3 regions of the Clostridium subterminale genome follow, and region 3 is predicted to be linked to each of the others. Evidence: riboswitches for the same ligand, from Rfam matches in the RefSeq annotation. Region 3 holds a riboswitch; each other region holds the start of a gene.
The links. Region 3 has a riboswitch for S-adenosylmethionine ahead of ABDZ93_RS17410 (Na+/H+ antiporter NhaC family protein). Riboswitches for the same ligand answer to the same signal wherever they lie in the genome.
Positions count from the first base shown of each region.

Region 1: another riboswitch for S-adenosylmethionine. It lies ahead of metK (methionine adenosyltransferase); the one in region 3 lies ahead of ABDZ93_RS17410 (Na+/H+ antiporter NhaC family protein).
Region 2: another riboswitch for S-adenosylmethionine. It lies ahead of ABDZ93_RS03160 (methionine ABC transporter ATP-binding protein); the one in region 3 lies ahead of ABDZ93_RS17410 (Na+/H+ antiporter NhaC family protein).

Region 1 covers NZ_BAAACI010000002.1:196,259-199,538, forward strand. Annotated here, with positions in the region: gene recD2 (SF1B family DNA helicase RecD2) at 1-67, opposite strand, end outside; gene metK (methionine adenosyltransferase) at 306-1,481, opposite strand; SAM riboswitch class I at 1,579-1,681, opposite strand; tRNA gene ABDZ93_RS06790 (tRNA-Tyr) at 1,894-1,978, opposite strand; tRNA gene ABDZ93_RS06795 (tRNA-Thr) at 1,984-2,058, opposite strand; tRNA gene ABDZ93_RS06800 (tRNA-Val) at 2,100-2,175, opposite strand; tRNA gene ABDZ93_RS06805 (tRNA-Tyr) at 2,179-2,263, opposite strand; tRNA gene ABDZ93_RS06810 (tRNA-Thr) at 2,270-2,344, opposite strand; tRNA gene ABDZ93_RS06815 (tRNA-Val) at 2,387-2,462, opposite strand; tRNA gene ABDZ93_RS06820 (tRNA-Tyr) at 2,466-2,550, opposite strand; gene ABDZ93_RS06825 (hypothetical protein) at 2,919-3,280, opposite strand, start outside.
Region 2 covers NZ_BAAACI010000001.1:603,853-607,132, reverse strand. Annotated here, with positions in the region: gene ABDZ93_RS03170 (hypothetical protein) at 1-286, shown strand, start outside; gene ABDZ93_RS03165 (hypothetical protein) at 276-668, shown strand; SAM riboswitch class I at 1,045-1,174, shown strand; gene ABDZ93_RS03160 (methionine ABC transporter ATP-binding protein) at 1,302-2,261, shown strand; gene ABDZ93_RS03155 (methionine ABC transporter permease) at 2,264-2,914, shown strand; gene ABDZ93_RS03150 (MetQ/NlpA family ABC transporter substrate-binding protein) at 2,963-3,280, shown strand, end outside.
Region 3 covers NZ_BAAACI010000008.1:188,904-192,183, reverse strand. Annotated here, with positions in the region: gene pdxR (MocR-like pyridoxine biosynthesis transcription factor PdxR) at 33-1,451, shown strand; SAM riboswitch class I at 1,580-1,689, shown strand; gene ABDZ93_RS17410 (Na+/H+ antiporter NhaC family protein) at 1,815-3,122, shown strand.

The DNA of each region.
Region 1 (3,280 bases), on a different contig from region 3:
ATATTGTATATCCATTATCCTCATTTCTAAATACAACTGTTTCAACTATCCCTTCAATGGTTATCATAAAATCTCTCCTAGTACCTATTATTATCTATTTATAATTATTATACCAAATTAAATCTCATATATATTAAAATATAATAAGATTTAGTAATATGACACAGTTTAAAGTAAAAATATTTATCCTTGTTAAATTTCATACTCTATATAAATTTAATTATAGCCTTTTTTAAAAAAATCCACACTAATATATCATAGTATTAGTGTGGACTCTTGTTTATAAATATATATCTTTTAAATTTTTATATATATTTCTTTATTTCTTCAACCTTATTTAATTGCTCCCATGGTAAATTTAAGTCATTTCTTCCAAAATGTCCATAAGCAGCAGTTTGTTTGTATATAGGTCTTCTTAAATCTAATTCTCTTATAATAGAAGATGGTCTTAAGTCGAAAACTTTATTAACTATATCAACTATCTTATCTTCTGAAAGCTTTCCAGTTCCAAAAGTATCAATTTGTATAGATACTGGTCTAGCAACACCAATAGCATATGCAAGTTGTATTTCTAATTTATCAGCAACACCAGCAGCTACTAAGTTTTTAGCTACCCATCTTGATGCATAAGCAGCAGATCTATCTACCTTTGTTGGATCTTTTCCTGAGAAAGCTCCACCGCCGTGTCTACCAGATCCACCATAAGTATCTACTATTATTTTTCTACCTGTAAGACCTGAGTCTCCTTGAGGTCCGCCAATAACAAACCTACCTGTAGGATTTATATAGTATTTTGTGCTTTCATCTAATAAATCAGCAGGTACTATAGTAGCTATAACATGCTCTTTTAAATCCTTCTCGATTTGTTCTCTTGTAACATCTGGACAATGCTGAGTTGAAATTACTATAGTATCTATTCTAACTGGCTTATTGTCTTCATATTCTACAGTTACTTGAGTTTTTCCATCTGGTCTTAAGTAAGATAAGGTTCCATTTTTTCTTACTTCTGTTAATCTTCTTGATAATTTATGAGCCGTAGCAATTGGAAGTGGCATATATTCTTCTGTTTCATTCGTAGCAAATCCGAACATCATACCTTGGTCTCCAGCACCTGTAGCCTCATCATTATTCATTTGACCTGCTTTACTTTCTAAAGCCTCATCAACTCCCATAGCAATATCGCGTGATTGCTCATCTATAGATGTTAATACTGAACATGTATTGCAATCAAATCCATATTTTGCTCTATTATATCCAATCTCTTCAACTGTTTTTCTAACAACCTTTTGGAAATCTACATAGCAGTTTGTACTTATTTCTCCCATTACAATAACCATTCCTGTAGTAGTTGCAGTTTCACAAGCTACTCTAGCATTTGGGTCTTTTTCTAATATAGCATCTAGTATGGCATCAGATATCTGATCACACATTTTATCTGGATGTCCTTCAGTTACTGATTCTGACGTAAATAATCTTTTCATTGAATTTTCCTCCCTAAATATTAAAATATTACCGGCACTTAAAATTAAAACCTCTTCTTGTCAGACAAGAAGAGGTTAGTACTTTTCAAACTAAACTTTCTTATCTTGCAGAAAACACCGCAGGAATTGGCACCATTGCTTTTATTAGCCGGTTGCTGGGTTTCATTGGGCCTTTGTCCCTCCACCACTCTTGATAAGAGTTATATTATTAATTTATACATAGATAATAGCATAGGGGAATATAACTGTCAACATACTTAACAATTAATATCATAAGTTAATATTTACCATCCTATTAACTTCGTATATGCCATTAATTATATTTTGAGCTTAATAAAAACATTTATCCAATTCTTAATTTATATTTTATTAAAAAATAAAATAAGATACTAAGTTAACTTAGTATCTTATTTGGTGGAGGAGGACGGATTCGAACCATCGAAACGAAACGTAACAGATTTACAGTCTGCCCCCTTTGGCCACTCGGGAACTCCTCCATTTATGGAGCTGGCAATAGGAATCGAACCTACAACCTGCTGATTACAAATCAGCTGCTCTACCGTTGAGCCATGCCAGCATATTATATAGTCTTGAAATTTAATGAATTATAATTCATTATGGTGGTCGCAACAGGGATCGAACCTGTGACCCCCTGCTTGTAAGGCAGGTGCTCTCCCAGCTGAGCTATGCGACCTTATGGTGGAGGAGGACGGATTCGAACCATCGAAACGAAACGTAACAGATTTACAGTCTGCCCCCTTTGGCCACTCGGGAACTCCTCCACTTTATGGAGCTGGCAATAGGAATCGAACCTACAACCTGCTGATTACAAATCAGCTGCTCTACCGTTGAGCCATGCCAGCATATTATATAATTTGTGCAGTTTAATGAATTTAAATTTACTATGGTGGTCGCAACAGGGATCGAACCTGTGACCCCCTGCTTGTAAGGCAGGTGCTCTCCCAGCTGAGCTATGCGACCTTATGGTGGAGGAGGACGGATTCGAACCATCGAAACGAAACGTAACAGATTTACAGTCTGCCCCCTTTGGCCACTCGGGAACTCCTCCATAATTGTAACAAAATTAGATTTTCACACTACCTTGACCTGAGTCATTTTCCAATCTTTTACACAAATAAAAATGTCACTAAACTGACAAGACTTAGTATACAATTATATTGATTTTTTTTCAACCCCTTTTTTCAATATTTTTATAAAAATTTTATTGTTTTTCTCTCGTTAAATCTTAAATTCCTAATTTTAGGCATTTTGTCACTTAAATTTAGCTTATTATACTAATTAAAAGCACTAATACATAACTATTATTTCAATATATTTAATTCATTTCTTACATAATAATCCCTGAAATCCACATGAATGCAACAACTATTGGCATATGTTTATATATAAATAGTTTCTTAATATATATTTATATAATTAATTTCCCTCTACCTTATCCATATCTATATATTTAGAAAATATCTCTTTTAATTCTTCTATTTGATCTTCATCTACCTTATTCTCTATTACATTAAGAGTTCTTAATACAGCTAATCGTTCATCATTATAAGTAAGAAATTCACTTATCTCTGAATAATCTTCTTCACTTAATTCTTTACATATACTCATTATTTTTGCTTTTTCTGAAAATGTCAATTTGTTTACTAATTCTTCTGCAGGAACCTTCATTACTTTGCTTTTTTCCTTAATTTCCTTATTATATTTCTCAAACTCAATTTCATCTGCTTTAACTATTTCATTATCACTCTTATAAATTTCATTGGGTTTATTTTGTCTTT
Region 2 (3,280 bases), on a different contig from region 3:
AGTGCAATATAATAAAAATATAGATTTAAATAGGAATAAGAAGAACATTACAGCCTTTATGTATAACTATATTTATGAAATAATTTCAAAGGAAGATCTTGAAATAATTACTATGAATATAGATGGAAACAATATAACACTTAATATAAAGATTAAGGATAAGGAAGACTATTCAATGTGTATCAAAATTTTAGAAGAAAAGTTTTCAATAGTTGAAGTTTCATCTATTCTTCAAGAGAAGGAAGAACTATATTTTAGAGCTAAGGTGAAGATTAATGGATACTAGAAAATATAAATTAATTAATAGTGCAGTAGTTATAGCAACTATAATACTTTTAATTGTTTATGGTATAACACAAATAAATTTAGATAATGCTAAAGAGCATAGAGATTTAGTAAAGAGTAACCATGAACAAACAAAGAATAAGGAAGAGTTTAAACTAGGAGAATTTTTGAATAGATTAAGAAGCTATAATGATATTTCTTTAAATAACATCGTTATTTATGACTCTTGGGGTGAAGTAACTATCCAGTGTGAGGGTGATTTTACAACTTTTAAAAATTTACTTGGTGATTTAGGTGAGATGGATGAAATAAAAGAAATTAACTCCTTTGTGGTGGAAGAAGAGACGTGTACATTTACTCTTATATTTAATACTAGGATTTAATAAAATACTAAGGTCTCCAGTGAAGAAAATAAAATTATATTATATATGGAGAATTTGTCTATAAAAATAGTTACATAGTTATATATCTATATAGAAAACTAGTTAAATAGGAAACTATTTAACTAGTTGTTTCATCCATGCGACGTTCAAAGGATTTGCTATATAAATAGTAGTATTGAAGATAGGATAAAAAGTAAAAGATTAATATATTAATTAATAGTTATTTTAATCATTATAAAAAGTAAAGTTAATAATACAAATAAAAATAGTAAAAATAAAATAATTATATTAAAAAAAATCTAAAAATTTTGGTATTTTCATGTTGACTATTTAATTATTGTTATGTATAATTAGTGGCAAGGTAAAAGTAAATATTGTCTTATCACGAGCGGTGGAGGGACTGGCCCTTTGAAACCCAGCAACCTGTGTATATATACTGAATCATATATCTTTATATGTATGTCATGGTGCTAAATCCTGCAGCTTATTGAGCTGAAAGATAAGAGAATGAATTGGCATGCATGAATTTTTATGCACTAGAGATTTATTCTCTAGTGCTTTTATTTTTGCCTGAATAATTAAATCTAGATTTAAAACAGATAGGATAGCTACAGTAAAGGACGGTGCTAGAAAATGATAGAGGTATCACATATAAATAAAAGCTTTGATAATTTAAAGGTTCTAAAGGATGTATCATTTACCATAGAAGAGGGACAAGTATATGGAATTATAGGCCATAGTGGAGCTGGAAAATCAACTATGTTAAGATGTATAAATGGATTAGAAGGTTATGATGAAGGCAGTTTGAAAGTTATGGGAAAAGAAATTTCATCTATGACAGAAAGAGAAATTAGAGAGTTTAGAAAAAATGTAGGAATGATATTTCAAAACTTTAACTTGCTAAAAAGATCTAATGTATACAATAATGTAGCATTACCATTACAGCTATGGGGATATGACAAAAATCATATAGAAAAAAAGGTAGAAGAATTGTTGAAAATTGTTGGACTAGCTCACAAGATAAAGTCTATGCCTAAGGAGTTAAGTGGTGGAGAAAAGCAAAGAGTAGCAATTGCAAGGGCTTTAGCTTTAGAACCAAAAATTTTACTTTGTGATGAAGCAACCTCAGCACTCGATCCCAAAACTACAAAGGACATATTAGAATTATTATCTACAATTAATAAAGAAATGGGTATTACCATCGTAATGGTTACGCATCAAATGGAAGTAGTAAAGTCAATATGTGAGCGCATAGTACTTGTAGAAGGTGGAGAAGTTAAAGCAGAAGGAAATGTAGATGAACTATTCTTAAGACCAGGATATTCTCTAAGAAAGTTTTTAGGAGAAGAAGAGGAAGTTTTATTTCAAAATGGAGTTAATATTAAGATATATTTTCCGGCAAATAAAAGTGAAAATTCATTTATAACTAACATGGCTAGAGATTTGAATGTGAATTTTTCTATTGTGTGGGGAAAGCTAGAAAGATTTAGAGAAAATGTATTGGGATCATTAGTTATAAGAGTTGATGAACAGTTGAAGGAAATTGTTACTAGTTACTTAGAAAAGAATAAATTCCAATGGGAGGTGCTATAGTAATGACAGTTGAATCAATTATACAGATCCTGAGTAATGCACTAATAGAAACTTTAATAATGGTAGTGGTATCTACACTTTTCGCAGTAGTTATTGGTATGGTTTTAGCCATAGCTTTAATATTAACAGCCAAAGAAGGCCCAATGGAAAATAAATATATATATAAAATATTAGATGTGGTTATAAATATTTTAAGAAGTTTACCTTTTGTAATCTTGATGGTGGTAGTCGTTCCTGTTACTAGAGCTATTGTAGGAAAATCCATAGGAACCTCAGCAGCCATAGTACCTTTGACTATAGCAGCAGCACCTTTTGTAGCAAGAATTATTGAAACTTCTTTAAAAGAAGTAGATAAAGGAGTTATAGAAGCAGCTCAATCTTTAGGAGCTACTAAGACTCAAATAATATTTAAAGTAATGATAAAGGAAGCCTTACCATCTATTGCTTCAGGGCTTACTTTAACTATTATAAGCATTATAGGCTATTCTGCCATGGCTGGATCTATTGGCGGTGGTGGCCTTGGAGCAGCAGCTATAACCTATGGATATAATAGATTTAATACACCTATTATGATATTTACAGTGGTGGTTCTAATTTTATTTGTTCAACTAATTCAAAGCTTAGGAAACTATTTATATAAGAAGCTAAGCTAGTATTTAAAATTTTAGTTTTAAGAAATTTATTTGAGGAGGAATATATACATGAAAAAATCAGTAAAGAAATTATTAAGTTTAACGTTAATATTGGCTTTAGGAGTAACTTTAGTAGGATGTGGTTCTAAGGGAAAGGAAAGCTCAGGAGCTAATGGTGAAGATAAGGTTATTGCTATAGGGGTGTCTCCAGAGCCTCATAAAGCTATAGTAGAAAATGCTATAAAACCTTTGCTTGAGAAAGAAGGATATAAAGTAGAGATAGTGGAGTTTTCAGATTATGTGCTGCCTAACACTGCCCTTGCTGAAGGTGAGATAGATGCAAATTATTTCCAGCATATACCTTTCTTAGAAGCGACAGTAAAGGAA
Region 3 (3,280 bases):
ATACACTTTGGTATAAGGATGGTTATAATTATATGATTTATATTCAAGAAAATTCAAATGATCCAATGTATCTTCAAATTTATAATCAGGTCAAAAAAGATATTGAACAAGGAAATATTGCACATGGAGAACGGCTTCCAGGTATTCGTACACTAGCCCAAACATTAGGTATTGCACGAAATACTGTCAGTCAGGCTTATACCCAGCTTGCTGTGGAGGGATATATTCAAGCAAGACATGGGTCAGGTTTTTTTGTTCTAGATACTTCAAGTGAATTTATGGAGAGGAATTATGTGCCGCAGAATATAAATGCCTTATCTATCAAAAAATCAGAACTGAATAAACCTGTAATTCTATATGATTTTCAGTACGGTACGCTTCCTTATGAGCAATTTCCTTTCAAGTTATGGCGAAAATACACCTCTCAAATTCTCCTATCATCGCAAAAAGAAGTAGTTAATCATTATCCAGATAAGCAGGGTGATCTACTATTAAGAGAAGAAATCGGAAAACACCTGTACAAATCAAGAGGTATGGTTTGTAGTAAGGAACAAATTATCATCGGTTGTGGACTACAATACTCCTTAAATATTTTGTGCACTCTTCTGAGTAAAGAAAATAACACTATTGCAATGGAGGAACCAGGATATAATGGAGCAAGGGATGTATTTATCAACAATAATTATAATGTGCATGCAATCCCAGCTAGTAAAGATGGACTTATCCTCTCATCAATTCATGGTTCTAACACATGTGCTGCTTATGTAACACCTTCGCATCAATTTCCTTATGGGACTGTGATGCCAATTGTTCAGCGTAAGGAGCTCCTTAATTGGGCAAATGTTAACGATGCGTATATCATTGAGGACGATTATGACAGCGAGCTTAGATATGATGCCAATCCAGTACCATCACTTCACTCTTTAGACACCGAAGACCGTACTATCTATATCGGAACTTTTTCAAAGTCTCTTTCTCCTTCTCTGCGGGTGAACTATATGGTGTTGCCAGTACGACTCCTAAAGAGGTATCATAGTTTATTCAGTTCCCATAATTCTCCTGTATCATGGTTGACACAACGTGTTTTAGCTGAATATATGAGAGAGGGAAATTATGAGCGTCATATTCGAAAAATGTGCATTACCTACAAAAGGTGTCATGATATATTTGTACAGAAAGCGACTGAAACGTTTGGCAGAAAAGTAATCTTACATGGTCGTGGAGCAGGGGTGCATTTCGTTTTGGAGTTTCCGGGTGGTGAAGAACAAGATTGGCTTATTAAACAGGCAGAAAAAGTCGGAGTAAAAGTATATTCTATGATTCCATTCTGGAATGATAGGAATGATTGCCCCAGAAATATTATATTTGTAGGATATAGCTTACTGAGTGAACAACAGATACGAGAAGGTATTGCGTTGCTACAATCTGCCTGGTTCGATGCATTACCATAATGAAAACTGAATGGTGCAATTATTGAACTCTTCTTTGGCAAAGAACATAAGTATACTTTTGATAAATTATATTGACATAATAATAAACAAATGCTATTCTTATTAAGAATTTAAAAATAGAATATAGCATCTTATCAAGAGAGGCAGAGGGACTGGCCCTATGAAGCCCGGCAACCAAAGGTAGTTATTTTAAACTTTATGGTGCTAAATCCAGCAGGATTAACCTGGAAGATAAGAATTGGAAGAATATAACTTCTTGCATTATCTTTTAGGTAAGGCAGGAAGCTTTTTTATTTTCAGATGCCTAATATCACTAAATCATATACAAAAAATTAAAGTATTAATTAAACTAAGGAGGAAGAAATGAAAGATAACTTGAAAAAGGGCAGTGCTATTGCTTTGTTACCATTATTTATTTTTATAGTAGTTTTTATGGGGATATCGTTAGTTACAAAGGATTTTTATGCTATGCCTGTAACTGTACCATTTTTATTAGCGGCATTGGTAGCATTATTTATGAATAGAGAAGTATCACTAGATAAAAAGTTAGATGTATTCTGCAAGGGAGCAGGAGAACCCAACATTATTTTAATGTGTCTGATATTTATATTGGCAGGGGCTTTTGCAGAGGTTGCTAAAACTATGGGGGCTGTAGAATCTACTGTTAATTTAGGACTAACATTTTTACCAAGTAACATACTAGTAGCTGGGGTTTTTATAATTGCATGTTTTATAGCAATATCTATAGGTACATCTATGGGAACAATAGTAGCATTAGTTCCTATAGCTACTGGAATTGCGGCTAAGACAGGTATACCTATAGCTTTAGTGGTTGGAGCTGTTGTTAGTGGAGCAATGTTTGGGGACAACCTTTCTATGATCTCTGATACTACTATAGCAGCTACGAGGACTCAAGGCTGTGAGATGAGAGATAAATTTAGAATGAATTTTATAGTTGTATTGCCAGCAGCAATAATAACAACTTTAATATTTACTTTTATAACACTGGGACATGACTCTAAGGTAGCGGCGGATTATTCATATAGTTTAGTTAAAGTTTTACCTTATGTAGGAGTATTACTAGCGGCACTTTTAGGGGTTAATGTGTTAGTGGTGCTACTTGGTGGAATCTTATTTGCAGGAAGCATAGGAATATTTACGGGGGCATTTGATATAATAGGTCTATTGCAGGCTATAGGCAAAGGAATTGGGGGAATGTCTGAGCTTGTAATAATTTCAATTATAATTGGGGGAATGGTTGAAATTATAAAATTCAATGGGGGAATTGAGTTTATACTAGGATTTATTAAAAAAAGAGTTAACAGTAAAATAGGAGCAGAAGTTGGAATTGCAACATTAGTTAGTTTAGTTGATATATGTACAGCTAACAACACTATAGCTATAGTTACTGTAGGACCTATTGCTAAAGATATATCGAATCAATATGATATTGAACCTAAAAGAGTAGCGGGTATATTAGATATGTTTTCTTGTGTGGCTCAAGGTATTATTCCTTATGGTGCTCAGCTTTTATCAGCATCTGCATTAGCTAAATTGTCACCATTTGTCATAATGAAGCATCTTTATTATCCATATTTAATGGGGATAAGTGCACTTATAGCAATTGTATTTATACCTTACTTAAAACTAAAAATCAAACAGAAACTATAAAAATAATAAAATTTGGAAATATCACTGATTAATAGCTAGATTTTATGTTAGTGATGAATATATTGTTGAATGTATAAATTTATAAAGACATCAACAATACAATATTTTTATAATTACAGAAATAAGCTTAAGGTAAACCTTAGGCTTTTTTTATAGAA